Regions from separate parts of the Paenibacillus sp. FSL R5-0486 genome, predicted to be linked through region 2. Evidence: a T-box and tRNA genes for the amino acid it is inferred to sense, from the RefSeq annotation. Region 2 holds a T-box; the other regions hold tRNA genes.

Region 1 (10,110 bases), 2.7 Mb from region 2:
GAAGGTAAAAGCCCTGTAGTTGAAAGTCTGTTCCCTCCGAGACGGATCCCGAGTAGTGCGGGGCACGTGAAACCCCGTATGAATCCGGCAGGACCATCTGCCAAGGCTAAATACTTCCTAGCGACCGATAGTGAAGCAGTACCGTGAGGGAAAGGTGAAAAGCACCCCGGAAGGGGAGTGAAATAGAACCTGAAACCGTGTGCTTACAAAAAGTCAGAGCCCGTTTTAGGGGTGATGGCGTGCCTTTTGTAGAATGAACCGGCGAGTTACGTTCCCGTGCAAGGTTAAGGTGAAGAGCCGGAGCCGCAGCGAAAGCGAGTCTGAATAGGGCGACTTAGTACGTGGACGTAGACCCGAAACCGGGTGATCTACCCCTGTCCAGGGTGAAGGTGCGGTAACACGCACTGGAGGCCCGAACCCACGCATGTTGAAAAATGCGGGGATGAGGTGGGGGTAGCGGAGAAATTCCAATCGAACTCGGAGATAGCTGGTTCTCCCCGAAATAGCTTTAGGGCTAGCCTCGGAAAACAGAGTCGTGGAGGTAGAGCACTGATTGGGTGCGGGGCCCGCAAGGGTTACCAAGCTCAGTCAAACTCCGAATGCCATAGACTTACTTCCGGGAGTCAGACAGTGAGTGCTAAGATCCATTGTCAAAAGGGAAACAGCCCAGACCATCAGCTAAGGTCCCCAAGTGTGTGTTAAGTGGGAAAGGATGTGGAGTTGCACAGACAACCAGGATGTTGGCTTAGAAGCAGCCATCATTGAAAGAGTGCGTAATAGCTCACTGGTCGAGTGACTCTGCGCCGAAAATGTAACGGGGCTAAACACACCACCGAAGCTATGGCTTGATGCTTTGCATCAGGGGTAGGGGAGCGTTGTATAAGGGTTGAAGGTGTACCGTAAGGAGCGCTGGACATTATACAAGTGAGAATGCCGGTATGAGTAACGAAAAGATCAGTGAGAATCTGATCCGCCGAAAGCCTAAGGGTTCCTGAGGAAGGCTCGTCCGCTCAGGGTAAGTCGGGACCTAAGGCGAGGCCGAAAGGCGTAGTCGAAGGACAACAGGTCGAAATTCCTGTACCACCGTAAGCCGTTATGAGCAATGGGGGGACGCAGTAGGGTAGTGACGCGGACTGATGGATGTCCGTCTAAGCAGTGAGGCTGATGTGTAGGCAAATCCGCACATTGTAAGGCTGAGCTGTGATGGGGAGCGAAAATTATAGTAGCGAAGGTCATGATCTCACACTGCCAAGAAAAGCCTCTAGCCAGGTGATGGTGCCCGTACCGCAAACCGACACAGGTAGGCGAGAAGAGTATTCTAAGGCGCGCGGAAGAACTCTCGTTAAGGAACTCGGCAAAATGACCCCGTAACTTCGGGAGAAGGGGTGCCCCGGTAGTGTGAATAGCACGAGGGGGCCGCAGTGAAAAGGCCCAAGCGACTGTTTAGCAAAAACACAGGTCTGTGCGAAGCCGTAAGGCGAAGTATACGGGCTGACGCCTGCCCGGTGCTGGAAGGTTAAGGGGAGTGGTTAGGAGCAATCCGAAGCTGTGAACCGAAGCCCCAGTAAACGGCGGCCGTAACTATAACGGTCCTAAGGTAGCGAAATTCCTTGTCAGGTAAATTCTGACCCGCACGAATGGCGTAACGACTTGGGCGCTGTCTCAACGAGAGATCCGGTGAAATTTTAATACCTGTGAAGATGCAGGTTACCCGCGACAAGACGGAAAGACCCCATGGAGCTTTACTGCAGCTTGATATTGAATTTGGGTACGATCTGTACAGGATAGGTGGGAGCCTTTGAAGCATGAGCGCCAGCTTGTGTGGAGGCAACGTTGGGATACCACCCTGATCGTATCTAGGTTCTAACCTGGTACCGTAATCCGGTGCGGGGACAGTGTCAGGTGGGCAGTTTGACTGGGGCGGTCGCCTCCTAAAGAGTAACGGAGGCGCCCAAAGGTTCCCTCAGAATGGTTGGAAATCATTCGAAGAGTGCAAAGGCATAAGGGAGCTTGACTGCGAGACCTACAAGTCGAGCAGGGACGAAAGTCGGGCTTAGTGATCCGGTGGTACCGCATGGAAGGGCCATCGCTCAACGGATAAAAGCTACCCTGGGGATAACAGGCTTATCTCCCCCAAGAGTCCACATCGACGGGGAGGTTTGGCACCTCGATGTCGGCTCATCGCATCCTGGGGCTGAAGTAGGTCCCAAGGGTTGGGCTGTTCGCCCATTAAAGCGGTACGCGAGCTGGGTTCAGAACGTCGTGAGACAGTTCGGTCCCTATCTGTCGTGGGCGTAGGAAATTTGAGAGGAGCTGTCCTTAGTACGAGAGGACCGGGATGGACGTACCGCTGGTGTACCAGTTGTTCCGCCAGGAGCACCGCTGGGTAGCTATGTACGGACGGGATAAACGCTGAAAGCATCTAAGCGTGAAGCCCCCCTCAAGATGAGATTTCCCAGTATGTAAGACCCCTTGAAGACGACGAGGTAGATAGGCTGGGGGTGGAAGTGCAGCAATGCATGGAGCTGACCAGTACTAATCGGTCGAGGGCTTATCCAATAGCAAGTGATAATTCGCATGTTTCGTTTCGAATCTAGTTTTCAGAGAACAACACTCTGAAATGTAAGCTATGCTATGCGTTTGGTGGCGATGGCGGAGGGGTTCCACACGTACCCATCCCGAACACGACCGTTAAGCCCTCTAGCGCCGATGGTACTTGGACCGCAGGGTCCTGGGAGAGTAGGACGCCGCCAAGCGAAACCCCATTGGGGTATTTTTTTTCGAAAATTGATAAGGGCCCTTAGCTCAGTTGGTTAGAGCGCACCTCTGATAAGGGTGAGGTCGGTGGTTCGAGTCCACCAGGGCCCATAGCAAGACCACAACAATGAAATACACCAGAGTATGGGGCCATAGCTCAGCTGGGAGAGCGCCTGCCTTGCAAGCAGGAGGTCAGCGGTTCGATCCCGCTTGGCTCCACCATTCCCTGATAGCTCAGTTGGTAGAGCACTCGACTGTTAATCGAGTTGTCACAGGTTCGAGCCCTGTTCGGGGAGCCAGTAAGGCCCGTTGGTCAAGGGGTTAAGACACCTCCCTTTCACGGAGGTAACAGGGGTTCGAATCCCCTACGGGTCATATTATGGAGGCTTAGCTCAGCTGGGAGAGCATCTGCCTTACAAGCAGAGGGTCGGGGGTTCGATCCCCTCAGCCTCCACCATATAAACTTTATAACGACGCGGGGTGGAGCAGCCCGGTAGCTCGTCGGGCTCATAACCCGAAGGCCGCAGGTTCAAATCCTGCCCCCGCAATTATACTTTCCTTTGAGAAAGTGATCTGGAACCGTGGTGTAGTTGGCCTAACATGCCTGCCTGTCACGCAGGAGATCGCGGGTTCGAATCCCGTCGGTTCCGCCATTTTTTTATTCTAGTAAGGCTCGGTAGCTCAGTCGGTAGAGCAGAGGACTGAAAATCCTCGTGTCGGCGGTTCGATTCCGTCCCGAGCCACCATTTATAACACCATGTAATACGCCGGTGTAGCTCAACTGGTAGAGCAACTGACTTGTAATCAGTAGGTTGGGGGTTCAAGTCCTCTCGCCGGCACCATGTAATCCTGGAGGATTAGCGAAGCGGCCAAACGCATCAGACTGTAAATCTGCTCCCGTACGGGTTCGGTGGTTCGAATCCATCATCCTCCACCAGTTTTTCTATGAGTCATTAGCTCAGTTGGTAGAGCACCTGACTTTTAATCAGGGTGTCGAAGGTTCGAGCCCTTCATGACTCACCATTATATGCGCGTGTGGCGGAATTGGCAGACGCACTAGACTTAGGATCTAGCGTCTTTGACGTGGGGGTTCAAGTCCCTCCACGCGCATCCTTTATTTGCGGAAGTGGCTCAGCGGTAGAGCATCGCCTTGCCAAGGCGAGGGTCGCGGGTTCGATTCCCGTCTTCCGCTCCAATATTTTGCGCCCTTAGCTCAGCTGGATAGAGCGTTTGACTACGAATCAAAAGGCCGGGAGTTCGAATCTCTCAGGGCGCGCCATTATAACTTCATATTTTGCCGGCGTGGCGGAATGGCAGACGCGCTCGACTCAAAATCGAGTGGGAAACCGTGGAGGTTCGAGTCCTCTCGCCGGTATAGATAACGGGATGTAGCTCAGCTTGGTAGAGCACCTGGTTTGGGACCAGGGGGTCGCATGTTCAAATCGTGTCATCCCGATTTTTTTTATGCGGGTGTAGTTCAATGGTAGAACTTTAGCCTTCCAAGCTAATAGCGTGGGTTCGATTCCCATCACCCGCTTATATATTGAAAAAGAAAGAGACGGTACTCACCGTCTCTTTCTTTTTTTCTGCATTCACAGGCATATTGACCATGATTGTATACGAAGATCATGGATTATATAGCTGATTAGCATGTACCAACATGTATCCCATCCTCACGATATATTCCCCTCTCTTTTAAGTCTGTCCTTAGTCATTGTGGAAGTGTTCAAATAGAGAAGGTCTAACACATGTTTGAACACAAGAATATCTTTTCTTTATCACAATTTATAAAAACGCTTACAAAAATAGCTTGCGTAAATCATTAACCTGTAATACCATATCAATTAAGCGCTTAACCTTTAGGGGTAAGGCGCTTAAACTTAACTTAGATTAAGCGCTTAACCCGTAAAGGAAAGGACGGCGATCAAACTCATGAAAACAATTCGATTAACGATGGCTCAGGCACTGCTTCGATACCTGGATCAGCAATATATCTCGGTTGACGGGGTGGAAACCAAGTTTGTGAAGGGAATCATCGGTATTTTTGGACATGGCAATGTAACAGGCATTGGAGAAGCGCTGGAGCGCAGTCCGGGAAGCCTGACGTATATGCAAGGCAAGAACGAACAAGGAATGGTGCATACGGCAGCGGCTTATGCCAAGCAGAAGAACCGTAGACAGATCTATGCATGTACTACATCCATTGGACCTGGTGCTTTGAATATGATTACGGCGGCAGCTACTGCAACGGTGAACCGAATTCCGGTTTTATTGCTTCCTGGAGACAACTTTGCTACACGGGAACCGGACCCGGTACTTCAGCAGTTGGAAGTGAGCAGTGATTATACAATCTCAGCCACTGATCCATTCAAAGCCGTCAGCAAGTACTGGGATCGCATCGTTCGTCCCGAACAGTTGATGATTGCTGTTACACAGGCCATGCGTGTGCTAACCGATCCAGCAGAGACGGGAGCAGTAACGCTCGCATTGCCGCAGGATGTGCAGGCAGAAGCGTACGATTACCCGGAATCTTTCTTTGCCCGCAAAGTACATTATCTGGATCGTCGTCCCCCGGTACAGGCAGCCATTGAACGGGCAACGGAGCAGATTGCCCGAGGCAGAAAGCCGCTGCTCGTTGCAGGCGGCGGTGTGTTGTACTCTGAGGCGTCCGTTCAACTCGTGGAGTTCGCCGAGGTATTTGGTATTCCGATCGCCGAGACGCAGGCGGGCAAGAGCGCAGTTTCTTGGGACCACCCACTAAATGTGGGGGCCATCGGGGTTACGGGCTCTCTGGCAGCCAATAGGCTGGCGAGAGAAGCAGACGTTGTGATCGGCGTCGGTACGCGGTTCTCGGATTTCACGACGGCGTCCCGCTCTGCTTTTCAACATCCGGAAGCGTCATTCATCAACATCAACTTGAACAGCATGGATGCCGCCAAGTTAGGCGGAGAAGCCATTCTGGCAGATGCACGCGAAGGATTGCAGGCTTTGCAGAAGGAATTGCAGCAAAGACGATATCGCAGTGCATATGGTGCATCTGAAATCGCTGATCTCCGCGCTGAGTGGAATGCAGAAGTGGATCGGCTGTATGCAGCTCAACATGAAGCAGGGCTGGCACAGACTACGGCAGTCGGCATCGTTAACCGGACCATTGATCCATCTTCCGTCATAGTGTGTGCGGCAGGCAGTCTGCCGGGTGATCTACATCGTCTGTGGCGTGCGTCTGTACCAAAGACATACCACATGGAGTATGGATTCTCCTGTATGGGGTACGAGGTAAGTGGAGCGTTCGGAGCAGCACTTGCCGAGCCGGATCGTGAAGTGTACGCCATGGTAGGGGATGGCAGTTATCTGATGCTGCATTCGGAGTTTGTGACCAGTTTGCAGGAACAGAAGAAGATGACTATTTTATTATTCAACAACAATGGATTCCAATGTATTCATAATTTACAGCGGGAACATGGTAGTGACGGGTTTGGCAATGAGTTCCGTTATCGGGATTCCGAGAGTGGACGACTGACGGGGAATTACATGCCAATGGACTTTGCTGCACACGCCCGAAGCATGGGAGCCAAATCCTATAGAGCGGAGACAGCAGAACAGCTGGAACAAGCACTCCGAGATGCGAAGAACGAAACAGTGAGTACGTTGATTGAGATTCCGGTCGTGCCTGGAACCAACGCAGGTGGATACGAGTCATGGTGGAATGTGGGTGTACCTGAGGTATCTGCCGAAGAAAAGGTAGTTCAGGCTCATCACACCATGCAAGCCAACCGTGCCAAAGCAAGACCGATTTAATCCGGTTTAATATAGTGAACCACAATGTTGAACGACAAAGGAGACGTGGAGCAATGAGCAAGCTGCCATTCCAGCTTGGGATTCATCCGATCAATTGGGTCGGTGAAGATGTGAAGGAGCATGGTGATGCGACAACGTGTGCACAGATTCTGGATGACATTCAGCGTCTTGGGCTGACGGGTACAGAGATGGGACGTAAATATCCTACCGATTCTGCTATATTGCGTGAGGAATTGAGCAAAAGGAATATCAAGCTGGTCTCCCAGTGGAAATCTGTACTTTTCTCCGACCCGGCATATCGTCAGTCGGAGCTGGACAGTTATCGCAAACATGCGGAATTTCTGCAATCCATGGGCAGTAAGGTAATCAGTACGGCAGAGGTAGGCGGGTCACTTCATTTTGATCCAAGACGGACACCGAATGAAAAAGAAGTGCTCAGACTCAGCGAATCTGAATGGCATATCCTCGCTGAAGGATTGAACGAAGCAGGAGCTATTGCCCGCGAACTTGGGTTGAAGCTTACGTATCATCATCATGGAGGCACAGTGGTAGAGCAACCGGATGAGATTGATCGACTGATGGAGCTGACAGACCCTTCTCTCGTGTATCTGCTCTATGATACTGGTCATGCCTACTATGGCGGAGCCGATCCACTTGAACTGCTGCGCAAACATTATGATCGGATCGCCTATATCCATCTGAAAGATATCCGCCCGCATGTGCTGGATGAAGCACGCGCGGAGCAGTCTGACTTTGTCGGTTGTATTCGTAGAGGAGTGTTCACTGTACCAGGCGATGGATGCATTGATTTTGCACCAATTCTACAAGAACTGATCACACGAGGGTACGATGGCTGGGCGATGCTTGAAGGAGAGCAGGACCCTGCGATTCATAACCCATATGAGTATGCGAAGCGATCTTTGAAGTATATGGAGTCGTTATAGCAACACAGCTGATTCGTTTAGCATTGCAGCGGTCAGAGGCCACACCTATGAAGCGAAAAAGGAAGAAGGCCAGCAAGATTATAAAGTTACGATTGGAAAATAAAACTGACTTACTCTAGCCGTTTACGAGTTCTTACGATGGAATGAGTAACTAGTCTAGATATCCATATAGAACATGGAAAATCCCACTACAGAAAGGGGCTCACATGCAATGACTTACGTATCCTTTCCGGTATCCAGGAAGAAGGATTTCACCGCGATTGGCCGCTTGTGCATCGACTTGAACGCCAATGAGATCAATCGCCCGATGGAAGAGACGATGACGTTCACGAAGTATGTAGGTGGCTCTCCGGCCAATATTACGATTGGCATGTCCAGACTGGGTATGAAGACGGCTTTTATCGGCAAAATCGCAGGTGACCAGATGGGCAGATTCATCCAGAGTTATTTGGAGAAGAACGGCATCGACACATCAAATTTAGTTACAGATGACACTGGAGCGGTGACAGGGCTTGCTTTTACCGAAATCAAAAGCCCAACGGATTGCAGTATCCTGATGTACCGGGACAATGTAGCGGATTTGTTATTACAGGCGCAAGAGGTACAAGAGCAGTTGATTGCTGACTCCAAAGTGCTGTTAATCTCAGGCACAGCCCTCGCGCAGAGCCCATCCCGTGAAGCCGTATTACAGGCACTAACGTATGCAAAAAAACATGGCACAGTTATTGTGTTTGATCTGGACTATCGCCCATACACATGGACATCGGACGAAGAGACAGCGGTCTATTACAACCTTGCAGCCGAGAAATGCGATATCATCCTCGGCACACGTGAAGAGTTCGACATGATGGAGACATTCGACCACAATCCGGATCATAGCGATCAAGTAACTGCACAGAAATGGTTTGATTTCTCGGCGAATATTGTAGTAATCAAACACGGCAAGGAAGGGTCCATTGCTTATACGCGTGAAGGGCTTTCCCATCGTGCGGACAGCTATCCGGCAAAAGTGGTCAAAACGTTCGGCGCAGGCGACTCTTACGCGGCTGGGTTCCTGTATGGATTGATGCAGGGCTGGACAATTGAGCGCAGTATGGCGTATGGCAGTGGCGCAGCAAGTATCGTTATTTCAAGCCACAGCTGTTCGGATGCAATGCCAACGGTGGAACAGGTGAATGACTACATTGAACGTTGCAATCGGGGCGAGATTACCGTGTCTTGAAGCTCGTTGCAATACTTTGAATAACACACTCATACAGATCAACATCAATCATATAAGTTCAACATAAGGGATCACACATAAGCGAAGGGAGACAGGGCTATGGGAAAAGGAATTTCTGAAGCGTCTGCAACAGCGACAATGGTACAAAACTGGATCGGAGGTGCCTGGGTAACCCCAGCGTCAACTCGCACGGAGCCAGTGGTGAATCCGGCTACAGAAGAGGTTATTGCACATGTGCCACTGTCCGAACAAGCGGACGTGGATCTGGCGGTTCAGACAGCACGAGAAGCGTTCAAATCCTGGAGCAGCACACCGGTTCCGCGCCGTGCACGTATTCTGTTCCGCTACCAGCAGTTGCTGGTTGAACATTGGGAAGAGCTCGCTCGCCTGGTGACACTGGAGAACGGTAAAAGTTATGCCGAAGCGTACGGCGAGGTATTGCGTGGCATTGAATGCGTCGAGTTCGCGGCAGGTGCCCCGAATCTGATGATGGGCAAACAACTGCCTGACATCGCGACAGGACTGGAGTCGGGCATGTACCGCTACCCAATCGGCGTAATTGGGGGGATTACCCCATTCAACTTCCCGATGATGGTGCCGTGCTGGATGTTCCCGCTGGCTATTGCGTGTGGTAACACCTTTGTCCTGAAGCCGTCCGAGCGCACACCGCTGCTGGCAGGCCGCCTGGCAGAGCTGTTCAAGGAAGCGGGGCTTCCTGACGGCGTGCTCAACATCGTTCACGGTGCGCATGATGTCGTGAACGGGTTGCTGGAACATAAGGATGTTCAAGCGATCTCCTTTGTCGGATCACAACCTGTAGCTGAATACGTCTACACCACTGCATCCAAGCATGGCAAACGGGTACAGGCACTGGCTGGTGCCAAAAACCACTCCATCGTTATGCCAGACGCCGATCTCGATCTAACCGTGAAAGAGATTACCAGTGCAGCCTTTGGCTCAGCAGGGGAACGTTGCATGGCATGTGCGGTTGTTGTCGCTGTGGGTGATGTGGCTGACGAACTAGTACAAAAGCTGGTGGAAGCAGCAGACCGCATTACCATTGGTAACGGTATGGATGATGGCGTGTTCCTCGGTCCTGTCATCCGTGGACCACATAAAGAGCGTACACTCAGTTACATTGAAGCCGGAGAGCAGGAAGGCGCGGCATTGATTCGGGATGGACGTAAGGATCAGGCGACAGGTGAATCCGGTTATTTTGTAGGGCCTACGGTATTCGACCAAGTTGATAGCAATATGAAAATTTGGCAGGATGAGATCTTTGCTCCGGTACTCTCGGTGGCAAGAGTGTCTACGCTGGAGGAAGCCGTTGAGCTGGCGAACCGTTCCGACTTTGCCAACGGGGCGTGTCTGTTCACCCGCAGCGGAGCG
Region 2 (10,110 bases):
TGAGGTGAGATAATGGAACCCTTTGTATTGGATAAAGAATTACTTGAACGGACCAAGAACCCAAATTCAGATTTCGGTCCTGATCCGTTATTATTATATGTTGAGCCCTGGACACAGCAATTTGAACAGCTGTCAGTCGGGTTTACGACGAGACATGGTGGAGTTGGAAAAGTTCCGTATGCTACGCTTAATTGTGCTTATCATGTGGGGGATGATCCTGAAGTTGTACTTAACAACCGCAGGCTTGTAACCGAGAAGCTTGGTTTTGCAGCAGAAGCATGGACCTGTGGAGAGCAGGTGCATGGCAAACATGTGGCAGTAATTACCGCTGAAGATCGGAGCAGAGGATTACTTGATCGTGAATCTGCGTTGCAGGATACGGATGGATTGGTCACGAATGTGCCTGGTGTGCTGTTGACTTCTTTCTACGCAGACTGTGTTCCGCTTTATTTCTATGACCCTGTGCAGCAGGCGGTAGGTCTTGCTCATGCCGGCTGGAAAGGCACAGTCGCGGGTATCGCTGTATCCATGGTGGAGACGATGGAACGGGAGTATGGCAGCCGTAGGCAGGACATTCGAGCTGCAATCGGTCCGTCGATTGGGGATTGCTGTTATGAAGTGGATGAGGCGGTCATGCAGCATGTACGGGTTTGGTTTGATGATTCCCCGGTTAATGATAAATACGAGGATTCTGCTTCTAAACAAGCATATCGAGCCGTGAATAACGGTAAAACGATGTTAAACTTGAAAGAATGTAATCGACACATTATGATGAAAGCAGGAATAATGCCGGATCATATCGAATGTACAACATGGTGTACAAGTTGTCATCCCGAACTATTTTTCTCCTATCGGAAGGAAAATGGTGTTACAGGGCGGATGGCGAGCTGGATTGGGCTGGAAGAGAGGTGACCCTCTGTGTCATTGGAGGAGCGTATACAACAGGTAAATCAGAAGATCGAGGATGCATGTCGGCGCAGTAACCGTCATCGTGATGATGTGAATGTGATTGCGGTCACGAAATATGTCTCACTTGAAACAACGGGATCGGTGCTGGATCATGGTCTTGAGCATATTGGAGAAAATCGGTGGCAGGATGCACAGGCCAAATGGGAAGCTTTTGGTCAGCAGGGTACCTGGCATTTTATCGGTCATTTGCAGACAAACAAGGTGAAAGACGTGATTGGCAAGTTTCGTTACATCCATTCACTGGATCGTTTGTCATTGGCGAAGGAGTTGGATAAAAAAGCTGCTTCACTTGGCATCCAAGTGGAAACGTTTTTGCAGGTGAATATTTCGGGTGAAGAGAGCAAGTATGGATTACAGCCTGAACAGGCAAGTTCTTTTTTGCGTGATATTCGTTCGTTCAACAATCTCAAGGTCGTTGGCCTGATGACTATGGCACCTCATGAGGAAGATCCGGAGCTGACGCGTCCCGTATTTCGTGGATTGCGTGAGCTGAGAGATCAATTAAATGGACAAGCCCTTACAGCAGAGCCATTGACTGAGCTGTCGATGGGGATGTCCAATGATTTTGAAGTGGCCATTGAAGAAGGTGCAACCTGGGTACGGCTAGGATCGATTCTCGTAGGAAAAGAGGAGGGTTCACGATGGGCGTAATGAATAAATTTATGAATTTCCTCGGACTTCAGGAAGAGGAAGAGATTGTGGAACGTGAACGAATGGCTGCGCAGGAGGAAAATGAGGCTGAACATCAGGAAGCTGAAACCTCCAGTCTCGATAAACGTAGAAACCAAAGGGGGAATAATGTGGTGAGCATTCATTCCCAGAAAAATGTTAAAGTTGTCCTGTATGAACCGCGTTCTTATGACGAGGCTCAGGAAATTGCCGACCATCTGCGTTCGCATCGTACCGTTGTGGTGAATCTGCAACGAATTCGCCAGGACCAAGCGCTGCGTGTTATTGATTTTTTGAGTGGCACGGTATATGCATTGGGTGGCGGTATTTCCAAAATCGGCGGAAACATTTTTCTCTGTACGCCAGATACGGTTGAAATTCAGGGATCAATTACGGAAATACTGGCTGACAGCGAGCAAGATTATAACAGAATGAGGTGAGCCGTTTTTGGAGTCGTTAGTTAATATTTTGGGTTTTGCATATCAAATTTACTTTTACATGGTCATCGTCTACATATTGATGTCATGGCTTCCCAACGCACGGGAAAGCTTTATCGGTGAATGGCTGGGCAAATTAGTGGAACCATATCTAAGTCCGTTTCGCCGATTTATACCGCCTTTGTTCGGTGTGCTGGATATTTCCCCGATTGTGGCGCTGATCGTTCTGCAACTTGCGCTTAATGGGCTAATCTCCATACTCCGGTATTTTGCATATTAGAGGTTGTTCAAAAAGTCCGCTTTTGATTACGAAGGGTGCCTAGTGGCATCGTCAGCATCGAATATGGAATTCAGCCGAAATAAGCGGGAGGCTTACGAAGTATGTTTCCTTCGGAAACATTGTAGTTGCTCACGTAGTTTTTTCTACGCTCCGCTACTCCATCTCTAGCTTTATCCCATCTTCTCGGTACTGAAAACCGGTCTTTTTGAACACGGACTATTAGGGTAGGGTGACATAGATGAGCGGTGAAATTTACGAACATTTTAGCCATGATGAGCGAGATTTTGTAGATAAGGCTTCGGATTGGGTTGAGCAGGCGGGTAAGTATCATGACATGAAGCTAACTGACTTTCTTGATCCAAGACAGGTTTTTATATTACAGACTCTTGCCAATCGCCGTAACGACGTTCAGATTCGTCTGGATGGTGGTTACGAGGCTGCTGAACGCAAGCGTGCGCTGGTTGCACCTGATTATATGTATCTGGATGATGAGGATATGGGAATGCAGGTGCTCAGCATCACGTCTGATGATCAGAAAATCTCGGAGCTGGAGCATGGGGACTATATGGGTTCCCTGCTCGGGCTTGGGATGAAACGTGGAAAGATCGGAGATATCCAAGTGCTGGAGGACGGTTGCCATACAGTGGTGGCGGCGGAAACCGGCGCTTTTTTATCGCTTCAACTGAATCAGGTGCATCGGTTACATGTGTTCACAGAGTTACTTCCTTTGGATCAGATGCGATGGTCAGAGAGTAAACTGGAGACGATGGACATTACGGTCGCTTCGCTTCGTTTGGATGGAATCTGCGCAGATGTGTATCGGCTTAGTCGCAGTAAAGTGCTGGTGCCAATCAAAGCTGGTCGCTGCCGTGTGAACTGGAAGGTTGAGGAAGATCCCTCCAAATCGCTAAAAGCGGGTGATGTCGTATCCATTCAGGGATTTGGCCGTTTCAAGGTTATGGAACAGGATGGGATGACCAAAAAAGGGCGCTGCCGAGTGAAAATCGGCAAATTTGCCTGAGTCTGTTGCAGGAAAATCCGCTTTCTTGTCGAAATGTTTATCATAAAGGTGTAGAAAATACGCGGTGTATCCGATAAACATTAAGTCAAAGCTTTGCATGAACGTTGGAGGATGCAATTCTGATCCTGCATTCCGTATACGTTGCCAAGGTTAGGCATCAACGATACGGCCCCTTGGGTGGTACCCATATGCTGCAAACCTTCTCTGGACGGGAAGGAACTTTAACAGGAGGTGGACAGCATGCCATTAACGCCGCTGGACATACACAACAAGGAATTTTCCCGACGTTTGCGCGGGTATGACGAGGATGAAGTCAATGAATTCCTGGATCAAGTCATCAAAGATTACGAAGGCGTCATTCGCGAGAACAAAGAGCTGAGCAATCAGTTGCTGTCCGTTCAGGAGAAACTGGATCATTTTTCTACAATTGAAGAGACGCTTAGCAAAACGATTATCATTGCGCAGGAAGCTGCTGATGATGTGAAGGGTAATGCGAAGAAAGAAGCGCAGTTGATCGTGAAGGAAGCAGAGAAAAATGCAGACCGGATCGTGAACGAATCGTTGGGCAAATCTCGCAAAATTGCTTTGGAAGTGGAAGAACTGAAAAAGCAGGCCTCGATTTATCGTGCCCGTTTCCGCACGCTTGTTGAAGCGCAGCTTGAACTGTTGACTCAGGATGGTTGGGAAGTGCTGGAGAGCCGGGAGCAGGAAGTGCGTGACCGTGAGCGGGAGATGAAAGAAATTTATTAGTCTGTCGCCTGGTTGACTTTTGTCTGCAAAGAGGCTATAACTATATTCATAATGAATAGTGATTCCATGACGGGTTCAGTACGTTATGATCTCATCCCTCAGAGAGTTGGTGGTTGGTGCAAACCAATGGATGAGTTATAGCCGAATATCTCCCCGGAGAAGTGACGCTGAAGCGGTGATTATGATTGCCGTGTGTAAGCCGAACCGTAAGCCGTACGTTATAACGGCACCCTGCAGTAGTTTAGCGGGGCATAAGCGCTGTTGATGACAGAGCATACCCAGGCTTGCCTGGATGTGGTTTGTGATGAACAGAATTAGGGTGGTAACGCGAGTATAGCCTCGTCCCTTTCCAGGGACGGGGCTTTTTTGTGTCCAAAAAAGGCGAACGTCCATGAGGCCCGAAGGGACCTCAAGGAGAGAGCCGCCCGCCGGGAGAGCGAAGCACCCGGCAACACCCGCCTCGCAGTAAGGCCATGCGGCGTTCACGCAGGGAACAGCCCCAAAATGGCCGCCACTACGCACATTAACCCTCGCCCATAACCGCCACCGATCCGCCAACGACAACCCATCCCGGGTGTCCAGAGGGCGGAGCGCCTATGGGGTCCCCCTTGGCAAGGGGGATTTAGGGGGATTGAAACGCTTTTTGTGGACGGTCCACAATCCAACCAAAGAAAGGGAAGATAATCATCATGCAACGAGTTGACGTCAAAGAGAAGGCACGTGCCAGAGAATTACGCGTGTTAGATAAATGGAAAACGGAGAATACATTCAAAAGGTCCATCGAAAACCGGGAGGGAAAACCAAACTTCGTATTTTATGAAGGGCCGCCTACAGCGAACGGAAAACCGCATATCGGTCACGTACTGGGACGGGTAATCAAGGATTTTGTTGGACGGTATAACACGATGAAAGGTTACCGTGTCGTTCGTAAAGCGGGTTGGGATACACATGGTCTGCCTGTAGAACTGGGTGTACAGAAAAAGCTTGGTATCTCCCACAAGTGGGAAATCGAAGATTACGGCGTGGAGAAATTCATTAACGAATGTAAAGCGAGCGTATTCGAATACGAGCAACAATGGCGTGATCTGACAGAAGGTATCGGATATTGGACGGATATGAATAACCCGTATATCACCCTTGATAACAACTACATCGAGAGTGTATGGAACATCCTGGCGACAATCCATGAGAAAGGCCTGTTGTATCGTGGTCACCGTGTGAGCCCGTATTGTCCTTCTTGTCAGACAACACTGAGTTCCCATGAAGTTGCACAAGGGTACAAAGACGTCAAAGATCTGAGTGCTACAGCGAAATTCAAACTGAATGACAGCGGAGAATTTGTACTGGCTTGGACGACAACACCTTGGACACTGCCTTCACACGTTGCACTTGCCGTGAATCCGGATATGGACTACTCCCGTGTTCGTCAAGGTGATGAAGTGTACATCATGGCAACCAATCTGGTTGAAAAAGTGATGAAAGATACCAAGGGTGAGTATGAGATCATCGGTGCACTGAAAGGTGCCAATCTGGTTGGCAAAACGTATGATCCTCCGTTCAACTACGTACAGGCTGAGAAAGCCAACATCATTCTGGGTGCAGGCTTTGTAACGGATGCAAGTGGTACGGGTATCGTACACATGGCTCCTGCCCATGGTGAAGATGACTATCGTGTATGCCGTGAGAATGGGATCAGCTTTGTGAACATGGTGGACTTGGAAGGCAAATTTGTCGCTGAGGTTACTGACTTTGCGGGACGTTTCGTGAAGGATTGTGATATTGATATCGTGCGATATCTGTCTGAGCATGGACGGTTGTTCAGCAAAGAAAAATATGAGCACAGCTATCCATTCTGCTGGCGTTGTGATACACCGCTTCTGTACTATGCGATGGACAGCTGGTTTATCCAAACAACAGCCATCAAGGACCAATTGATTGCCAACAACAGTGAAGTGGATTGGTACCCAGGTCACGTTCGTGAAGGTCGCTTTGGGAAATTCCTTGAAGATCTGGTGGATTGGAACATCAGCCGTGATCGTTATTGGGGAACTCCGCTGAACATCTGGGTGTGCGAGGAGACTGGCGAACAATTTGCTCCACACAGCATTGCAGAATTGCGTGCTCGTGCGGTAGGTGATGTGCCAGAGAATCTTGAATTGCATAAACCATATGTGGATGACGTTAAAGTCATGAGCTCTTGTGGCAAATATGAGATGAAACGTACACCGGAAGTGATCGATGTCTGGTTCGACAGCGGCTCCATGCCGTTTGCCCAGCAGCACTATCCATTTGAAAATAAAGAAGTATTCGAACAGCAGTACCCTGCGGATATGATCTGTGAAGGGATTGACCAGACACGTGGCTGGTTCTACAGCTTGCTGGCGGTTTCCACCCTTTTGACAGGCAAAGCGCCTTACAAAGCGGTTATGGCTACAGGACACGTTCTTGACGAGAACGGACAGAAGATGTCCAAATCCAAAGGTAACGTTATCGATCCTTGGGAAGTAATTGAAGAATACGGTACAGATGCATTCCGCTGGGCTTTGTTGTCTGACAGTGCACCGTGGAACAGCAAACGTTTCTCCAAAGGTATCGTAGGCGAAGCAAAATCCAAAATGGTGGATACGCTGGTCAACACCCATGCATTCCTGACGCTTTATGCTACCATTGATGGATTTGATCCACAGGAGCACCCGTTCCAACTGTCCGCACACAAGCTGGATCGCTGGATTCTGTCGAGACTGAACAGTCTGATCCTGGTTGTAGAAAAAGCATTGCTGGTTAACGATTATCTGAACTCCTCCAAAGCGATTGAAGCATTTGTTGATGAGTTGAGTAACTGGTACATCCGTCGTTCCCGTGACCGGTTCTGGGGAAGTGGGCTGACAGAGGATAAACTGGACGCTTACCGTACATTGACTGAGGTACTGGTGACTACCGCGAAGTTGGTTGCTCCGTTCACACCGATGCTGGCAGAAGACATCTATTTGAACCTTGCAACAGGTGAGAGTGTGCACATGGAAGACTATCCGGTAGCTAACGAAGCGCTGATTGATGCAGGACTGGAACAGGATATGGAGACGGCTCGCCGCGTGGTTGAACTTGCCCGTAACGTTCGTAACGAAACAGGCATCAAGACACGTCAGCCGCTGTCTGAATTGATCGTTTCCCTGGATAAAGGCTTTGACCTGACAAGTTATGAAGAGATCATCAAAGAAGAGATCAATGTAAAAGGAATCCGTACGGAGCATAATGATGCGGAATTCGTTGACTTTACATTGAAGCTGAACCTGAAAGTTGCAGGTAAGAAATACGGTAAAAACGTAGGGTTCCTGCAAAACTTCTTCAAGGGAATGTCAGCCGATGAGACGCGTAAAGTGGTTTCGGAAGGTGTACTGAACATCGTTTCACCGGAAGGCGAAGAGCTGCAAGTAACGAGTGAAGAATTATTGGTTGATAAACAGGCCAAATCAGGTTTTGCTTCAGCATCAGGTTACGGTCTGACGGTTGCGCTGAATACCGAAATCACGGTAGCCTTGGAACAGGAAGGTTGGGTCCGTGAAGTGGTTCGTGCTGTGCAGGATACCCGGAAACGTCTGGACCTGCCGATTGAGAAAAGAGTACGTTTGACACTGGATGTGGATGCATCCCTTCAGGAAGCTATTCAGGCGTTTGATGATGTGTTGCGTGAAAATGTTCTCGTAACCGAAGTTACATTTGGCTCGAATGAGTCCATGGAACGCGTTGAAGCCGGAGGCAAATCGATCGGTATTTACATCGAAGCGTAATTCGGAGCATGTCCCATTCAATTAGGACAGAATATAGAGTATAAACAAACGAGCCGCAGAGGCAGGGACATATTCCCTGGTTCTGGGCTCGTTTGTTTTTTAGGTAATAAGGCAATGATTCTATAGTGCAGTCAATCTATATTGATCAAAGGAACTGACCAAAACATGAGCGAACATGACAAGCAAACCGCATCCACTTCACAACAATCAACATCAGATAATTTCAATTCCCATGACAAAATTGAAGAGTTACATACCCTGACGAACCGTCTGGCGAATGAACTGGAACGTTCACGAATAGCGCAATACACAGAATTGCTGAACAGACCATGGAAATTGATTGGACTTAACCTGTTGTCTGGAGCCGCACGAGGTGTGGGGATTGCGATTGGGTTTACCTTTTTCGCAGCAACGATCATTTACGTTTTGCAGCTACTTGGGGCGCTCAATCTTCCCATTGTTGGAGATTACATCGCTGATATTGTGCGCATTGTCCAGCGCCAACTTGATATGAACACATACTAAGCGATTAAGCGAAAAAAGCAAATGATATCAAAATGCAATTAATACGTGTCATCCGTCTCCATATCCGGTTCTAACAGACCCTCGCCCTCACGGTTCTCCAGGTACTGGCGATATTGCCGATTGCGCACGATGGAGACGTCATGACCATAGATGTCCGTGGCAACAAAGCTTTCGTACGCTTCAACGCAGCCTTCCACTTCATCGGTGGCTTCAATCGCCATAACATCATAGCTGTCGATATCGCGTCCTTCAGCCATGGCTGGTGAGTTCGATGTGCCCCAGCTTTCAACAATCTGCCAGGTGTCTTCACCATCGAAGCCATTTTGATCATCATGCTCGTCCAGACTGGTTCGACCAAATGCCGGGGCAAGGAATTCTTCCTCTACAGGGCGGTTCTCAGAGACAACGGTTTCTGGTTGATGTTTTTTGCAGTATTTGGTGTAGGGGACAGCTTCCATGCGTTCATAAGGGATGGGTTGCTGGCAGACCGCACATGTACCGTAATGTCCTTCTTCGATGGAGTGCAGTGCAGAATCGATTCGTTCCAATTGGAATTCATCATGTTCCAGTAGGGAAATATCTTTCTCGCGTTCATACACCTCCGTAGCTATGTCTCCAGGATGATTATCAATTGGTGATAATTCACCTGTCTGTAGTTTAAGGGAATCTCCAAGGCCATAATGCTCGTTTTCCGAAAGTCTATGTTCAATATCGCGCTTATCGGACATCAGTTGGGAACGTAGAAATTGTAGCTGTTCGTTAGTAAAATGTGACATGATTTTCCCCTTTCTGCTTTCATGCTGAAATCCGGATTTTGACTCTATTGTAGGATGTGCCATTGAGGGCAAGATTACAGAAGGGAAATGTTATCGTTTTTGCCATAAGCATTGCGATGTAGCGCGTCGTGGACGATTTCCAAACAGCTGTGCTACAATAAACAAGTCTGGCGTAAGCCTGGTATCGTTTGGAAAAGACAAGAACGGAGTGACAAACAAACGTGGTGTATTATATCCTCGCTTTTATCGTATTTTTATTGGATCAGGGAACCAAGTATCTGATTGCAACCCGGATGGAACTCAGAGAAGAAATTCCGGTCATTGGCAATTTCTTTGTCATCACATCACATCGTAACTCAGGAGCAGCATTTGGCATTCTGCAAGACCAGCGTTGGTTCTTTATCGTGGTTACGTTGATTGTGGTCGTTGCCTTGATTTGGTATTTGCAAAAGGTAAAAGATACCCCGCACAAATTGCTGCCTGTGGCGCTTAGTTTGGTGCTTGGTGGAGCAATTGGCAACTTCCTTGACCGGGCATTGACCGGAGAAGTTGTAGATTTTGTACAACTTAATTTTGGAAGTTATACGTTTCCCATTTTTAACATCGCCGATTCGGCAATCTGCATCGGTGTAGGGTTGATCATAGTGGAGACATTGCTTGAAGGACGGCGCGAAAAAGCAGCCGCGAAGATTGAAGGGAATGAACATCATGAGTAATCCGAATAAGGAACAGATTAACGACGAAGAACTAATGAATGGCAATGAACGTATGGAATGGACCGTTGCCGCTGAACATAAAAAAGAACGAATTGACAAATATATTACGGAAGCCGTGGATAACGTATCTCGCTCCCAAGTTCAATTGTGGATCGGAGACGGAATGGTTACGGTAAATG
Region 3 (10,110 bases), 2.7 Mb from region 2:
GGGCTAAACACACCACCGAAGCTATGGCTTGATGCTTTGCATCAGGGGTAGGGGAGCGTTGTATAAGGGTTGAAGGTGTACCGTAAGGAGCGCTGGACATTATACAAGTGAGAATGCCGGTATGAGTAACGAAAAGATCAGTGAGAATCTGATCCGCCGAAAGCCTAAGGGTTCCTGAGGAAGGCTCGTCCGCTCAGGGTAAGTCGGGACCTAAGGCGAGGCCGAAAGGCGTAGTCGAAGGACAACAGGTCGAAATTCCTGTACCACCGTAAGCCGTTATGAGCAATGGGGGGACGCAGTAGGGTAGTGACGCGGACTGATGGATGTCCGTCTAAGCAGTAAGGCTGATGTGTAGGCAAATCCGCACATTGTAAGGCTGAGCTGTGATGGGGAGCGAAAATTATAGTAGCGAAGGTCATGATCTCACACTGCCAAGAAAAGCCTCTAGCCAGGTGATGGTGCCCGTACCGCAAACCGACACAGGTAGGCGAGAAGAGTATTCTAAGGCGCGCGGAAGAACTCTCGTTAAGGAACTCGGCAAAATGACCCCGTAACTTCGGGAGAAGGGGTGCCCCGGTAGTGTGAATAGCACGAGGGGGCCGCAGTGAAAAGGCCCAAGCGACTGTTTAGCAAAAACACAGGTCTGTGCGAAGCCGTAAGGCGAAGTATACGGGCTGACGCCTGCCCGGTGCTGGAAGGTTAAGGGGAGTGGTTAGGAGCAATCCGAAGCTGTGAACCGAAGCCCCAGTAAACGGCGGCCGTAACTATAACGGTCCTAAGGTAGCGAAATTCCTTGTCAGGTAAATTCTGACCCGCACGAATGGCGTAACGACTTGGGCGCTGTCTCAACGAGAGATCCGGTGAAATTTTAATACCTGTGAAGATGCAGGTTACCCGCGACAAGACGGAAAGACCCCATGGAGCTTTACTGCAGCTTGATATTGAATTTGGGTACGATCTGTACAGGATAGGTGGGAGCCTTTGAAGTGTGAGCGCCAGCTTGCATGGAGGCAACGTTGGGATACCACCCTGATCGTATCTAGGTTCTAACCTGGTACCGTAATCCGGTGCGGGGACAGTGTCAGGTGGGCAGTTTGACTGGGGCGGTCGCCTCCTAAAGAGTAACGGAGGCGCCCAAAGGTTCCCTCAGAATGGTTGGAAATCATTCGAAGAGTGCAAAGGCATAAGGGAGCTTGACTGCGAGACCTACAAGTCGAGCAGGGACGAAAGTCGGGCTTAGTGATCCGGTGGTACCGCATGGAAGGGCCATCGCTCAACGGATAAAAGCTACCCTGGGGATAACAGGCTTATCTCCCCCAAGAGTCCACATCGACGGGGAGGTTTGGCACCTCGATGTCGGCTCATCGCATCCTGGGGCTGAAGTAGGTCCCAAGGGTTGGGCTGTTCGCCCATTAAAGCGGTACGCGAGCTGGGTTCAGAACGTCGTGAGACAGTTCGGTCCCTATCTGTCGTGGGCGTAGGAAATTTGAGAGGAGCTGTCCTTAGTACGAGAGGACCGGGATGGACGTACCGCTGGTGTACCAGTTGTTCCGCCAGGAGCACCGCTGGGTAGCTATGTACGGACGGGATAAACGCTGAAAGCATCTAAGCGTGAAGCCCCCCTCAAGATGAGATTTCCCAGTATGTAAGACCCCTTGAAGACGACGAGGTAGATAGGCTGGGGGTGGAAGTGCAGCAATGCATGGAGCTGACCAGTACTAATCGGTCGAGGGCTTATCCAATTAGCAAGTTGTAATTCGCATGTTTCGTTTCGAATCTAGTTTTCAGAGAACGATCTCTGAAATGTAAGCTAAGCTATGCGTTTGGTGGCGATGGCGGAGGGGTTCCACACGTACCCATCCCGAACACGACCGTTAAGCCCTCTAGCGCCGATGGTACTTGGACCGCAGGGTCCTGGGAGAGTAGGACGCCGCCAAGCGATTTCCCTTTGGGGTATTTTTTTTGCCCCCCTTGCCAAGGAATAAGGGATATATATTAGGGCCCTTAGCTCAGTTGGTTAGAGCGCACCTCTGATAAGGGTGAGGCCGGTGGTTCGAGTCCACCAGGGCCCATAGCAAGACCACAACAAGAAATACACAGTGTATGGGGCCATAGCTCAGCTGGGAGAGCGCCTGCCTTGCAAGCAGGAGGTCAGCGGTTCGATCCCGCTTGGCTCCACCATTCCCTGATAGCTCAGTTGGTAGAGCACTCGACTGTTAATCGAGTTGTCACAGGTTCGAGCCCTGTTCGGGGAGCCATATGGAGAGGTGTCCGAGCTGGCCGAAGGAGCACGATTGGAAATCGTGTAGGCGTCACAAGCGTCTCGAGGGTTCGAATCCCTCTCTCTCCGCCAGATATTTTTTAGCAAGGCCCGTTGGTCAAGGGGTTAAGACACCTCCCTTTCACGGAGGTAACAGGGGTTCGAATCCCCTACGGGTCATATTATGGAGGCTTAGCTCAGCTGGGAGAGCATCTGCCTTACAAGCAGAGGGTCGGGGGTTCGATCCCCTCAGCCTCCACCATATAACTTTATAACGACGCGGGGTGGAGCAGCCCGGTAGCTCGTCGGGCTCATAACCCGAAGGCCGCAGGTTCAAATCCTGCCCCCGCAATTATACTTTCCTTGAGAAAGTGATCTGGAACCGTGGTGTAGTTGGCCTAACATGCCTGCCTGTCACGCAGGAGATCGCGGGTTCGAATCCCGTCGGTTCCGCCATTTTTTAATTAAATATACACCGTGCCGGTGTAGCTCAACTGGTAGAGCAACTGACTTGTAATCAGTAGGTTGGGGGTTCAAGTCCTCTCGCCGGCACCATTTTTAGTATTTACATCTGAATTTGTGATAGAATGTATATTACAAGTAAAATTGTTAATACTAAGATTCTCTTAGTGGATGAATGGCTTACTCTATGGCGGTCGTGGCGAAGTGGTTAACGCACCGGTTTGTGGATCCGGCATTCGGGGGTTCAATTCCCCTCGATCGCCCCATGATTTTTTAATGGGGATTAGCCAAGCGGTAAGGCAACGGACTTTGACTCCGTCATGCATAGGTTCAAATCCTATATCCCCAGCCATTTCATTACGAGTCATTAGCTCAGTTGGTAGAGCACCTGACTTTTAATCAGGGTGTCGAAGGTTCGAGCCCTTCATGACTCACCATTATATTTTGCGGTCGTGGCGGAATTGGCAGACGCGCACGGTTCAGGTCCGTGTGGGCTAACCCCCGTGGAGGTTCGAGTCCTCTCGACCGCACCATATGTTTTGCGGAAGTGGCTCAGCGGTAGAGCATCGCCTTGCCAAGGCGAGGGTCGCGGGTTCGATTCCCGTCTTCCGCTCCAATATTTGCGCCCTTAGCTCAGCTGGATAGAGCGTTTGACTACGAATCAAAAGGCCGGGAGTTCGAATCTCTCAGGGCGCGCCATTATTCTCATAAGTATCGGGATGTAGCTCAGCTTGGTAGAGCACCTGGTTTGGGACCAGGGGGTCGCATGTTCAAATCGTGTCATCCCGATTTTTTTTATTTGCGGGTGTAGTTCAATGGTAGAACTTTAGCCTTCCAAGCTAATAGCGTGGGTTCGATTCCCATCACCCGCTTCTTAGTAACATATAGAAGAGCCTTTGCTTATAGCAAAGGCTTTTTTTGTGTTAAAAAGAATAAGTGTAATTTATTTAAAATAGGGTCAATTGTCATTTGATTAAGGATGGAATCTTTGTTTAAATAAATAGAACAATTCGTATCTGATTAACCGTATTTATTTATAAAGGAGGACAAACAGTAATGAAAAGAGCTCTGGTCATTGGTGGAAACGGAACATTAGGTAAAGCCGTTGTTGCGAAACTGAAAGATTATTCCGTTGAGGTTATTACAGCAGGTAGACAATCCGGGGATGTTCAGGTGGATATGACGTCGACAGAGAGTATTACAACCCTCTTCGAAACGGTGAGAAATATTGATTACGTCATTGTGGCGGCGGGCCAGACCCATTATGCGAAACTCGAAGAACTGACACCTGAGAACAATATGATTAGTGTGCAGGGTAAACTGCTTGGACAGGTCAATATCGTATTGATTGGACAGCACTATATTAACGACAAGGGGAGTTTCACGCTGGTCAGTGGCATTATACAAGACCACCCTATTGAGCAAGGTGCATCAAGTGCTATGGTCAATGGGGCTATTGATTCGTTTGCCAAAGCGGCAGCGTTTGAGTTACCAAGAGGCATTCGTTTGAATTCGGTTAGTCCTAATCTGTTTGTAGAGTCTGCGGAAAAATATAAGGATTTCTTTATTGGATTTAATCCTGTACCTGTAGAGAAAGTGGCTAATACGTTTATCCAGAGTGCACTTGGGATTGAAACAGCCCAAAATTTTAAAATATATTAAAAGCCGGAAAGTTATATATGATTTTGATGATTACCTATCCCTAATTAATTGCAGGATGAGAAAGGTGTACATGAAATACATTTAGCTGTTAAGCATGTAGAATGATTTTTCATGAAACAGAACTGAATGAGGCCATTTGAAATATTAAAACAAAAGGAGATTCACCGGATTTTCGGTAGATCTCCTTTTGTTTGTTGTGGATGAAACAGAAGTATGTTTACTATTATGGAGCAGGTAGTCCAAGAACTTCGAGCATCTCATTACGTTTGAGCGATTCGGCAATAGGGCCGTCAATGAGCCATTTCTTAGCATTGAGGACATAGACATGACCATTTTGAACAGCGGGTAGGCTTTTCCATACTTGGAGTTGCTGGATTTCATTGAGTTCATCTTTTGTTTTTTGCAACGCTTCAGCTGACCCATCTGAGCTAATGGACACGATAAACAGATAGTCTGCTTTGATTTCAGGCAAAAGTTCTACCGAGATACTGGCATTCATCCGATCCGGGTTCTCTGCCTCGAGTTTGGTAACGAGAGCATCGGGAGTGAATCCAACCTCATAACCCGCTCCTACATAACTGGAAGCTGGAAATGGCGTGGATGGAATGGAAGAGAAGAACAAACGCATATCCTTCTCTTCGAGGCGCAGGAATGCAGCTGTAGGTTTGGTCTTGGTGATATCGGCTGCGAGCTTCTGAGATTCAGTTACTTGGTCTTTATTTTTTTGTAAAAGCTGTTCAGCCCGCTCTTCAATATCTAGCGCAGTAGCTACCTGCACGATAGATTCCTGCCAATTACGGCGATCATAAGTGATCGTAGGCGCGATCTTCTCGAGTTGTTCGAGAATTTTGGCATCCAAACTGGCATTGGCAATAATGAGGTCCGGATTGGCGCTGACTACAGCTTCAAAATTGACACTTTCATTGATGGGTTCGACATCCACGCCTTGAGCTTCAAGTTGCTCATTCAGGTAATCTTGCCGACCAATAGGTGTAGCAAGTACCAGTGGTACCTCCAAGGAGAGGAGAATGTCCTCCATATTAATGGACACAATCCGTTCGGGATGTGCCGGGATTTCTTTGCTGCCACTGGCGCTCTCCACGGTCTTAGTAGCTGATTCAGTGGATGAGTCCCCATCTGTCCCCGCAGCTGATTTTACGCCATCTGCAGATGGCTGCGAAGTGCTTGCAGGTGTCTGTCCACACGCAACAAGTAACATCGCGAGTATGAACAGGATCCCCGTTATTTTGACATATTGCTGTTTGTACATCATAATCCCCCTGTGTTTCTAATGATATTGATTCTCAGTACACTTTATATTGTAGCGGTCTCATGTTGGGGGAGACATAGCCTTCTGTGCTATCCGGTCATGGATTAATGTGCTGAGTTCCACCAAAAAGTTTCAGGGTTTCATCGATGATCTGATCATGAGCATATGGTGAATAATCCAACCACGGCATTTCATCTAGCAGATATACATGTTGGTTCTGCACAGGCATCAAATCTTGCCATTGCTGAGTATGTTGTAGTTTATGCCAACGTTGCTGGGATTCTGAGTCCTGGTCCACAATCAGTAACATGCGATCTCCAACCATTTGAGGCAACTCCTGTTCATCCAATGCACGATAGACTTGCCCTGGAAGCAGATCGTGTGAAGGGGACACGCCCAGGTCGTTATATAGAACAGCGCCCCCATTGCGTCGCCCGTAGATTAACAGATGACCCATCATGATATGAATAATGGAGACCGTGTCCTTACCGATTAAATGAGTAAGTTGCTCTTTGGCTTGGATTACCTTGTCATCGTACTGCTCCAACCATTGCTGAGCATCTTGTTGCTGTCCCACAATGGAGGCAACTTGTATGAAGTGTTCCCGCCAGCTCAATCCTTTCCATGGGATAACGATGGTAGGCGCAATTCGCTGCAGCGTTCTTTTTAACGTATGGGCTTCGTACTCATTACAGAGTATGAGGTCAGGGCTCGCTTGCATCAACAACTCAACGTTGGTTTGCCAGATATGAGGATTCATTCGTTTGCTACGCCCCAGATGATAAGGGATATTGGAGAAAAAAAGATTCCTGTGTTGATCCCGTCGGTTATCGATCAATGCCGCATGGGGGATGATCTGTAATGCCAGCAGATGGCCAGTGGTTCCGAAGGAGAGAGTGGCAATTTTACTGCGTTTCTGCCGTTGATAGGTAGAGGGAGACACGCCAACATATTTTTTGAATTTGCGACTAAAGTAAAACTCGTCCTGAAAACCAACCTGTGAGGCGATATGTTTGATGGTTTGGCCGGGGACGAGCAACATCTCTTTGGCTCGGTCCATGCGGATGTTATTCACGTATTCCATGGGACTGATGCCAGTGCGGTTTTTGAATACCCGCGAATAGTGCCATACACTCATGCCTGCCACTCCGGCAAGAACTTCCCGAGAAAGATGCTCAGCATATCCAAGCTCAATAAGTTCAAGCGTTTGATCCAAAGCAGAGGTGTGTTCGGAATCTCCTATTGCACTTTCTTTGGGAGGAGCATACACATGGGTTAACAATTCATGCATCAAAGTCTGAATGCGAAATGGACGATTTTCTTGAGGTACAGAGATACACTCATGGAGCTGTGAAGCAATTTTGGTACATTCCTGAAAAAGTTCATGCGGTAACTCATCGGCATAAGCCGAACGAAGTAACCCTTTTTGGTATACCTCCATTACAGTAGATCCGGAAGTAGCTTTATTGATGTCGGAGAGAGGCTTCAACATATCAAAATATATCGCGATGCCCTGTAAAGGATGAACCTCATCCGTTGTATATTCTATCGCTGTTCCTGGCAGGATCAGATACATCTTGCCGAGTGTGGCATGATTCAGCCTATGCCCAATACGGATATCGGCTTCACCGCCAGTACAGATGAGCAGAAGATGTGAGTCCGCTAATACGAATGGGGCAAGAAAAGACGCTTGATCGAGAACTTCGGATGTCTTGAATCTTGCATATAGGTCACGGGTATGGTCACCGTTAGATATCAGTGGAAAGACTTGCAAAGTCACCAGAATCCCTCCTTAACTTGCAATAGTAACATTACATATGATGTATTTGAGAATAATTATCAATTATCGCATATTGTCATTCAAATAAGAAGTCCATATGATAATATGAAAATGAAATAGCGAATTCTAATCATTGAACCGCGTAACTTTCCACTATAACTTGAATTGAAATAGGTTACCGAGTTGGAAAATAGCCAATACATAGTTCCCATCATCTAAACCGTTGAGCGAATAATTAGTGAAAATCTTAACTGATGTTAATCGTAGAATTACTTAAATAACAGATCATTTAATTCACTACGCAAAAAAAGACAAGCCCCTCTCCTACGATGTCCGCAGGAAGAGGAACTTGTCTTTTTAATTAGAGCTTGCGATTAGTATCTTTCCAGAATCGTCTGTGTTTTCAAGCCATCTGCAGGAATCAGCCAGTTGTTGTTCTCCAGTAATTGCAGCAGTTGGGTACGGAGTCCGGATACGGCTACAGCATCATCGGTTTTGAAAGAAACCTCTACGATATTCTCAATACCTGTACCTGCTGCGTCACGGATCGGCCATACTTCGAGTGTAAGCTCTTGACCACTCCATGTACCTTCATATCGTTGGAATGTGATTGGACCATATGCACGGGATTGAGTCAATTGCTGCTTGCCCCAGTTGGAGGCAGACCAGTTTTTCAATTTGCCCGGAAGCTTGTCCAGTAACATGTTCAAGGCTTCTTGCTGCGAAGGAAGTTGGACTCCTGTCGCTTTGGTATCGACTTTTTTGGTGTTGGAGAAGCTCAGCGTCTGTTTGCCGTATCCCCAATCAATCTCAGCCTCGTAGTTATCATCCGATTTATCAAATCCCTCTTGGTTAGCCAGAGTCAGCGCTGCGTTGATGTCGCCATTGATTACAGGGTAGCGTTTTTTATAAGTCAATTCGTAGTTATTCTTGTCATCCTTTTTGCGAAAACGAACGTTCCATCCTTGTTGATCCAATCCGAGAGCATTGGTGTCGAAGTACTCTACGTTAATATTTCTTGGCGTGGAATTTAGGCCGAGTGTCTGGATCACTTCACTGCGTGGTGTCCCATCTGTATTCAATACAAGTTCCGGCTTGGCCAGAAACTTTACTTCATAAGCAGGAACGGCATTGGCAGCAGCTGAAGCCTGGGGTGCTCCCAGAAATGTCATTCCACTTCCCAATGTTACGATGCTCAGCATCAATGAGGCGGTTACCTTTTTCCACTTTTTCAAAACCAATCACTCTCCTAATCTGGATTAACGTACAAATCCCACTTTATCGCCCGAATATATGAAAGCGATTAAAGGGAAGCGCACATTGCGTTAACCCTGCATAGATTTGATGAATGGCAAACGATAGTTTATAGCGGATCAGGGCAATCAGCCATGGAAAATGGGGAAGCCGTGACTCACCTCTCGCAGCACTTCTTTGAAGCGGTTTACCTGAACGGAAGGGTGGCGATCCTTGTTATGTACAGTATAGATATGGCGCGGTGCCTGCTCTCCCGGAATTGGAAGAACTTGAATGAGCCCGTGCTGTTCCTCCCACTGTACCGCCATCCGAGACATGAATGAGACATGCCCCCCGATTAATACGAGCTGTTTGATCGCTTCCAGGGAATCCATCTCCACGGTACTCCGCAAACGAATATCATGTTGCGCAAGCCATTGATTGGTTAGCCGCCGTGTACTGGATTCATTGCCATGTAAGGCAAAAGGAATCTGCGCGATATGATCTGGTGTTAAAGCATCCTTCTGGGCCAACCCATGTTGTGGGGAACAGATCAATACTAAGTCATCTTCACACAGCGTCTCAGCTTGCAGGGCGGGTCCAACAAATGGCTCGGAAGAGATCACCCCCAGATCAATCTGATGCCGAATCAGCATCTCGCGAATAACAGGTGATGGTTTGACGGATAAGACAATACGAATGCCCGGGAATTCCTGAGAAAAGGTGTTGAGTATGGTGGGCAGCAAATATGTAGCCGGTACATAGCTTGCTCCAATGTGCAGGGTGCCGCGATAGAGACTGTCATATTCCTTCACTACCCGCCTTGCCTCTTGGGTCAGAGCATTGATTTTTACAGAATAGTGGAGCAAAGCCTGTCCGGCTTCGGTTAAAAAGGTCTTTCCACTGCGCGATTCGAATAATCGCACGCCCATCTCTTCCTCCAATGACTTCATATGAAATGTAACGGTGGGTTGCTTGATCCCCAGTAACTCGGCCACGCTTGTCATGTGATGATGCTTGTCGATCAGTTCAACAATTTGCAATTTGATCAGATTCAATGTCCCGACACTCCTCATACCTATTTAGGTTCTCCGTAAAATGAAAAGTTTCATTAATCACCTACTATAGATTTAATCTATGAACATCAACAGAATTCATCTAAAAAGTTAATTCCAATTTTACATACAAGAGATACAACTCGCGAAAGCGGACGTTAGACTGAGAACAGTGCAAGAGATCAAGTAACAGAAGACAGGCAGGGATGCTTATGAAATTAGAGATGACAGGAATTCAAAAATCATTTAATCAAACACCCGCACTGCTGCCAACAGATCTAACGCTTGAACATGGAAAGTTCACGACCCTGCTCGGCCCATCCGGCTGTGGCAAAACAACACTGCTGCGCATGTTGGCTGGGCTGGAACAGCCTGACGCGGGGGAGAT

The links. A T-box is a leader RNA that pairs with one kind of tRNA and senses whether it is charged. The one in region 2 lies ahead of ileS (isoleucine--tRNA ligase), so its partner is inferred to be a tRNA-Ile.
Region 1: it has a tRNA-Ile gene. The T-box ahead of ileS (isoleucine--tRNA ligase) is inferred to sense a tRNA for this amino acid. The anticodon was not compared.
Region 3: it has a tRNA-Ile gene. The T-box ahead of ileS (isoleucine--tRNA ligase) is inferred to sense a tRNA for this amino acid. The anticodon was not compared.

Annotation. Positions count from the first base shown of each region.
Region 1 covers NZ_CP150237.1:318,136-328,245, forward strand. The annotation lists rRNA gene MKY01_RS01405 (23S ribosomal RNA) at 1-2,559, shown strand, start outside; rRNA gene rrf (5S ribosomal RNA) at 2,640-2,756, shown strand; tRNA gene MKY01_RS01415 (tRNA-Ile) at 2,795-2,868, shown strand; tRNA gene MKY01_RS01420 (tRNA-Ala) at 2,904-2,979, shown strand; tRNA gene MKY01_RS01425 (tRNA-Asn) at 2,981-3,056, shown strand; tRNA gene MKY01_RS01430 (tRNA-Glu) at 3,061-3,132, shown strand; tRNA gene MKY01_RS01435 (tRNA-Val) at 3,139-3,214, shown strand; tRNA gene MKY01_RS01440 (tRNA-Met) at 3,232-3,305, shown strand; tRNA gene MKY01_RS01445 (tRNA-Asp) at 3,333-3,410, shown strand; tRNA gene MKY01_RS01450 (tRNA-Phe) at 3,428-3,503, shown strand; tRNA gene MKY01_RS01455 (tRNA-Thr) at 3,524-3,599, shown strand; tRNA gene MKY01_RS01460 (tRNA-Tyr) at 3,609-3,694, shown strand; tRNA gene MKY01_RS01465 (tRNA-Lys) at 3,705-3,780, shown strand; tRNA gene MKY01_RS01470 (tRNA-Leu) at 3,787-3,867, shown strand; tRNA gene MKY01_RS01475 (tRNA-Gly) at 3,878-3,952, shown strand; tRNA gene MKY01_RS01480 (tRNA-Arg) at 3,960-4,036, shown strand; tRNA gene MKY01_RS01485 (tRNA-Leu) at 4,054-4,132, shown strand; tRNA gene MKY01_RS01490 (tRNA-Pro) at 4,140-4,213, shown strand; tRNA gene MKY01_RS01495 (tRNA-Gly) at 4,224-4,294, shown strand; gene iolD (3D-(3,5/4)-trihydroxycyclohexane-1,2-dione acylhydrolase (decyclizing)) at 4,690-6,555, shown strand; gene iolE (myo-inosose-2 dehydratase) at 6,609-7,499, shown strand; gene iolC (5-dehydro-2-deoxygluconokinase) at 7,711-8,721, shown strand; gene MKY01_RS01515 (CoA-acylating methylmalonate-semialdehyde dehydrogenase) at 8,821-10,110, shown strand, end outside.
Region 2 covers NZ_CP150237.1:4,901,394-4,911,503, reverse strand. The annotation lists gene pgeF (peptidoglycan editing factor PgeF) at 13-912, shown strand; gene MKY01_RS21765 (YggS family pyridoxal phosphate-dependent enzyme) at 919-1,620, shown strand; gene MKY01_RS21760 (cell division protein SepF) at 1,611-2,078, shown strand; gene MKY01_RS21755 (YggT family protein) at 2,086-2,355, shown strand; gene MKY01_RS21750 (YlmH/Sll1252 family protein) at 2,594-3,376, shown strand; gene MKY01_RS21745 (DivIVA domain-containing protein) at 3,617-4,126, shown strand; T-box leader at 4,184-4,476, shown strand; gene ileS (isoleucine--tRNA ligase) at 4,816-7,914, shown strand; gene MKY01_RS21735 (DUF5665 domain-containing protein) at 8,080-8,439, shown strand; gene MKY01_RS21730 (TraR/DksA C4-type zinc finger protein) at 8,478-9,215, opposite strand; gene lspA (signal peptidase II) at 9,437-9,931, shown strand; gene MKY01_RS21720 (RluA family pseudouridine synthase) at 9,915-10,110, shown strand, end outside.
Region 3 covers NZ_CP150237.1:356,102-366,211, forward strand. The annotation lists rRNA gene MKY01_RS01665 (23S ribosomal RNA) at 1-1,742, shown strand, start outside; rRNA gene rrf (5S ribosomal RNA) at 1,823-1,939, shown strand; tRNA gene MKY01_RS01675 (tRNA-Ile) at 1,999-2,072, shown strand; tRNA gene MKY01_RS01680 (tRNA-Ala) at 2,106-2,181, shown strand; tRNA gene MKY01_RS01685 (tRNA-Asn) at 2,183-2,258, shown strand; tRNA gene MKY01_RS01690 (tRNA-Ser) at 2,262-2,353, shown strand; tRNA gene MKY01_RS01695 (tRNA-Glu) at 2,369-2,440, shown strand; tRNA gene MKY01_RS01700 (tRNA-Val) at 2,447-2,522, shown strand; tRNA gene MKY01_RS01705 (tRNA-Met) at 2,539-2,612, shown strand; tRNA gene MKY01_RS01710 (tRNA-Asp) at 2,639-2,716, shown strand; tRNA gene MKY01_RS01715 (tRNA-Thr) at 2,740-2,815, shown strand; tRNA gene MKY01_RS01720 (tRNA-His) at 2,913-2,988, shown strand; tRNA gene MKY01_RS01725 (tRNA-Gln) at 3,000-3,074, shown strand; tRNA gene MKY01_RS01730 (tRNA-Lys) at 3,084-3,159, shown strand; tRNA gene MKY01_RS01735 (tRNA-Leu) at 3,169-3,255, shown strand; tRNA gene MKY01_RS01740 (tRNA-Gly) at 3,264-3,338, shown strand; tRNA gene MKY01_RS01745 (tRNA-Arg) at 3,345-3,421, shown strand; tRNA gene MKY01_RS01750 (tRNA-Pro) at 3,438-3,511, shown strand; tRNA gene MKY01_RS01755 (tRNA-Gly) at 3,524-3,594, shown strand; gene MKY01_RS01760 (short chain dehydrogenase) at 3,779-4,384, shown strand; gene MKY01_RS01765 (ABC transporter substrate-binding protein) at 4,608-5,657, opposite strand; gene MKY01_RS01770 (AraC family transcriptional regulator) at 5,752-7,434, opposite strand; gene MKY01_RS01775 (hypothetical protein) at 7,809-8,669, opposite strand; gene MKY01_RS01780 (LysR family transcriptional regulator) at 8,817-9,725, opposite strand; gene MKY01_RS01785 (ABC transporter ATP-binding protein) at 9,935-10,110, shown strand, end outside.